Regions from separate parts of the Priestia sp. AB genome, predicted to be linked through region 1. Evidence: a T-box and tRNA genes for the amino acid it is inferred to sense, from the RefSeq annotation. Region 1 holds a T-box; the other holds one or more tRNA genes.
What was found. A T-box is a leader RNA that pairs with one kind of tRNA and senses whether it is charged. The one in region 1 lies ahead of ileS (isoleucine--tRNA ligase), so its partner is inferred to be a tRNA-Ile.

Region 1 (2,463 bases):
TGCAGCCTATCTCAAAGGTGTCAATCTTTTCAATTACATGGGAATGGGAAGATTTCGAAGCTGCTTTTGATGCATGGCAGCACTGGGCCACGAATACCGATAAACGCTTAACTTCGGAGATTGAGTTAAAATCGAAAGAAGCAAATCAGATTATTGCTCAAGGTGAATTCGTTGGTTCATCATTCAAGTTGAAAGAGCTTCTGCAGCCTTTAATAGATGTTGGTTGTCCTAAAAAAGTAGTAATAAAGGAAGTTTCATATATTGAAGCTGTACAGTTTTTTGACGATTCGAGCGGAAATCAACCCGCTCCTCGAAAAAGGTCAGGTTCTTTTCTTAATAAAACTTTTCCAAAAGAGGCAATTCTAACAATGAAGCATTTTTTAGAAAATGCCCCAAATGAAAAATCTAGTATTTGGCACCAGTCTCTTGGGGGAGCAGTGGAGGAAGTTGGCTCTAATGAAACGGCCTTCTATTATAGAGATGCTGTTATCGCACAGGAGTACCTTGCTACATGGAGCCATCCTTCAGAAGAGCGATCAAACATTCGATGGATTGAAGAATTAAGAAATGCTTTATCGAGATATACAACTGGAGATTATGTGAACTGGCCGGACCGGTTCATCAGAGATTGGCCGACAGCTTATTATGGAGAGAATTTTAAAAAGCTTCGAGAAGTGAAACGAGCATATGATCCGTGCAATCTATTTCATTTCCCTCAAAGCATCCCGCCATTTGTTAACTGGTTTTAAAGATCATCTTTCAAGTCGTAGAGGCAAATAATACCCACCTTAAATGAGGTGGTTTTTTGTGTACATTGCCTTTTTCTAAGAGCGTGAAAAAGGCAGCAAACAGTGGTAAGCAGTTATTTTATCAATAGACGGCTGTATTATAAGAAGAAACATACATAAATATCATAAACATTGACATTCCCTTCCAAACCGCATACAATAGCTACTAATAAAAGCACACAAATTCGTTGAAGAGAATCAGTACGCTGCAAGTTTGTTCCACAGAGAGCCGGTGATAGCTGAAAGCCGGTGTTCAAGCTGCAGGGGAATATCCTCTCTGAGAAGTCAAACTGAACTGTAAGTAAGTTTGAACGGTAGTCTACCGTTAAAAAGAACGCGTATGATTGTACGTTGCTGAGTGCTATTGATGAACGGATCAATAGAAGCCAGGGTGGTACCGCGGTTAAAACCCGTCCCTAGTCATAGGGACGGGTTTCTTTGTGTGCTTTTAACTTTAAAAGGAGTGGTATCACATGAAAGAAGTGAATGTAAGGGAGTCTTCGCAAGAGCGCGAACAGCGTATCCAGCAGCAGTGGCAAAAGGGAAATGTGTTTCAGCAGTCGGTTCAAAACCGAGAAGGGCATCCGTCGTTTGTATTTTATGAAGGGCCCCCGACAGCAAACGGTCTTCCTCACGTCGGGCACGCGCTAGGACGGACGATTAAAGACGTCGTGGCTCGTTATAAGACAATGACCGGGCATCAAGTGATCCGAAAAGCAGGCTGGGATACGCACGGACTGCCGGTTGAACTCGGTGTAGAAAAGCAGCTCGGAATTTCAGGAAAGCATGACATTGAAAAATACGGTGTAGAAGCTTTTATCACCAAGTGTAAGGAAAGTGTATTTGTGTATGAAAAGCAGTGGCGCGCGTTCACGGAGCAGCTTGGCTATTGGGTTGATATGGAAGACCCTTACATCACCTTGGAGAATTCATACATTGAAAGTGTATGGAACGTGCTTGGCACGATTCATGATAAAGGACTTCTTTATAAAGGACACCGCGTATCACCTTACTGCCCGAGCTGTCAAACGTCACTAAGTTCGCATGAAGTAGCGCAAGGGTATAAAGAGGTAAAAGATTTAACGGTAATGGTGAAATTTAAAGTAAAAAACCGCGATAATGAGTATTTTTTAGGCTGGACGACAACGCCTTGGACGCTTCCGTCAAACGTGGCGCTTGCGGTGCATGAAGAGATGAGCTACGTTCGCGCCGAGCAAGGCGACAGCGTGTATATAGTGGCAGAAGCACTCGCAGACAAAGTGTTAAAAGGAGAGTATACGGTTTTATCTCAACATAAAGGAAATGAGTTAAAAGGGATGTCGTATGAACCGCCGTTTAATTTTGTGAAAGTGGAAAAAGGGCATGAAGTCGTAACGGCTGATTACGTAACGGACCAAAGCGGAACAGGAGTTGTTCACTTAGCACCTGCATACGGCGAAGATGATTACAGAGTAGTAAAAGAAAACGACTTTTCATTTGTGAACGTAGTGGATGAAAAAGGCCGGTACACGTCTGAAGTGCCGCCGTTTCAAGGACGTTTTGTGAAAGACTGCGACGTTGATATCGTACGTTATTTAGCGAATCAAGACGTGCTGTATCATAAAGAAAAGCATCAGCACAGCTATCCGTTTTGCTGGCGATGCGACTCGCCGCTTCTTTATTACGCAAATGAAAG
Region 2 (2,463 bases), on a different contig from region 1:
TCCATGCCATCTTTTTCAGCATGCTCATTGTAAAGCCTCCTCTTATTGAAGATTCTGATTATACCTTATTTTATAGCGAAAATTTAAGGTTTACAATAGATTTTAGAAACCGTTACCAATTACAATGATGCGGTGGAGCGTTTTGTTACAAGCACATTTTATGCGTATATGTACAGGTTTTGCCGTCATTGTTTTTTTGGATATTACGGGCACCTTGAGGACCGTGCTGTTAATATTGCAGAGGTACACTCGAAAATCTTTATTTGAAGAGGTATTCGAAAGTAAAATAAAGGAAGTACTCGTCGTGCAAGGTCTTTCTTTATAGGAGTGGTTATTGTATGATAAATAGTAATAATAAAAAGGATAGGTGCGGGCATGGCTATTTTATGTTGGGCGTTAATTATCGTTAGCTTTGTTGTATCGTTTGTTGGGTTGGTTTATCCCATCATACCGAGCGTGCTATTTGTAGCTCTAGGATTTGTTATATACGGTTTATTTTATAATTTTAGCTCCTATAGCTGGTTATTTTGGGTGGTACAAGGATTGTTAGTTGTCGCACTTTTTTTAGCAGACTATATAGCTAATATTATTGGTGTGAAAAAATTCGGAGGCACTAAAGCAGGTGTTTGGGGAAGTACAGTTGGGCTGCTTGTAGGTCCGTTTGTCATTCCGGGATTTGGAATTATTTTAGGGCCGTTTATCGGAGCGATTGTAGGAGAACTGATTGTTCATCGGACCACAATTAGCAACGCAGTAAAAATTGGAGTAGGTTCGGTTATTGGCTTTTTTAGTGGCGCTATTTCAAAAGGATTTATTCAACTGCTGATGATTGCCTATTTTTTATACGCAGTTTTAAAATAATATATTGACTTTAGGCTAGAAACATGTTAAATTTTTAATGTCGCTAGTAAATGTTATATTGTTCCACAGTAGCTCAGTGGTAGAGCTATCGGCTGTTAACCGATCGGTCGTAGGTTCGAGTCCTACCTGTGGAGCCATGGCGGTGTAGCTCAGCTGGCTAGAGCGTACGGTTCATACCCGTGAGGTCGGGGGTTCGATCCCCTCCGCCGCTATTTTCCAATTTACGTTTGTGACTTACATAATTCATATTGTTCCACAGTAGCTCAGTGGTAGAGCTATCGGCTGTTAACCGATCGGTCGTAGGTTCGAGTCCTACCTGTGGAGCCATGTGGACCCTTAGCTCAGCTGGTTAGAGCAGACGGCTCATAACCGTCCGGTCGCAGGTTCGAGTCCTGCAGGGTCCACCATTTATAAGGTTGGAGGAATACCCAAGTCCGGCTGAAGGGATCGGTCTTGAAAACCGACAGGGGTGTTAAAGCCCGCGGGGGTTCGAATCCCTCTTCCTCCGCCATACTATTGTCTATTCAAAGCTTCTTTTGAGAAAAAGAAGCTTTTTTTATGTTTAAAAGAATAGTGAATGGGAATTAGGTAAATATAAATCATGGATTAGGAACTTTTTATTTGAAACAGTAGGGTAAATTTGCTAATCTAAACGTATATGGTGCTTTCGCGCCAAAATGCTTACATATTTTGAAGGAGGAATTATTCATGGCTTACAAATTACCAGAACTACCTTATGCATACGATGCACTGGAACCACATATCGACAAAGAAACAATGAATATTCACCACACAAAACATCACAACACATATGTTACAAATTTAAACGCTGCTGTTGAAGGCAAAGCGGATTTAGAAAGCAAAAGTATTGAAGAGTTAATTTCAAACTTAGATGCTGTTCCTGAAGATATCCGTACAGCAGTACGCAATAACGGTGGCGGTCATGCGAACCACTCATTATTTTGGACAATCCTTTGCCCTAACGGCGGCGGTGCTCCAACTGGTGAATTAGCAGACGCTATCGCTAGCAAATTCGGCAGCTTTGATCAATTCAAAGAAGAATTTGCAAATGCAGCTAAAACTCGCTTCGGTTCTGGCTGGGCTTGGTTAGTTGTAAACAACGGCGAATTAGAAGTAACAAGCACACCAAACCAAGATAGCCCATTAATGGAAGGTAAAACGCCAATTCTTGGTCTAGACGTTTGGGAGCACGCTTACTACTTAAATTACCAAAACCGCCGTCCAGATTACATTTCAGCATTCTTTAATGTTGTAAAATGGGACGAAGTTGCTAAGCGTTACGACGCTGCAAAATAAGCTAAAGACGTATTTAAGAGCCAGTAAAGTAATTATTACCTTTACTGGCTTTTTTGTTTTCCAATTCTTTTACATATCTCCTTTTCTTTTTCACACACTAGGTGTAGAAGAGAAAAGGAGTTTTTTGATATGCCTTTATTAAAAAAAGTAGTTGGAGATGTAGAAGTTAGTAAAGATTTACTTTTGCTTTTAATTATAGGCGGTCTTTATGCCTTGGCTATTTCAATTTCCAATTCGTTTGTTAACATTTATCTGTGGAAACAATCAGGCGAATTTTCGGATCTC

Region 2: it encodes a tRNA-Ile, which carries the amino acid that the T-box ahead of ileS (isoleucine--tRNA ligase) is inferred to sense. The anticodon was not compared.

The regions. Positions count from the first base shown of each region.
Region 1 is NZ_JAQMYN010000007.1:264,499-266,961, reverse strand. Features, by position in the region: gene POF52_RS21605 (FAD-binding oxidoreductase) at 1-749, shown strand, start outside; T-box leader at 968-1,209, shown strand; gene ileS (isoleucine--tRNA ligase) at 1,262-2,463, shown strand, end outside.
Region 2 is NZ_JAQMYN010000001.1:376,047-378,509, forward strand. Features, by position in the region: gene POF52_RS01890 (DUF1189 domain-containing protein) at 1-28, opposite strand, end outside; gene POF52_RS01895 (DUF456 domain-containing protein) at 376-861, shown strand; tRNA gene POF52_RS01900 (tRNA-Asn) at 924-998, shown strand; tRNA gene POF52_RS01905 (tRNA-Met) at 1,000-1,073, shown strand; tRNA gene POF52_RS01910 (tRNA-Asn) at 1,114-1,188, shown strand; tRNA gene POF52_RS01915 (tRNA-Ile) at 1,192-1,268, shown strand; tRNA gene POF52_RS01920 (tRNA-Ser) at 1,280-1,372, shown strand; gene sodA (superoxide dismutase SodA) at 1,570-2,178, shown strand; gene POF52_RS01930 (MFS transporter) at 2,308-2,463, shown strand, end outside.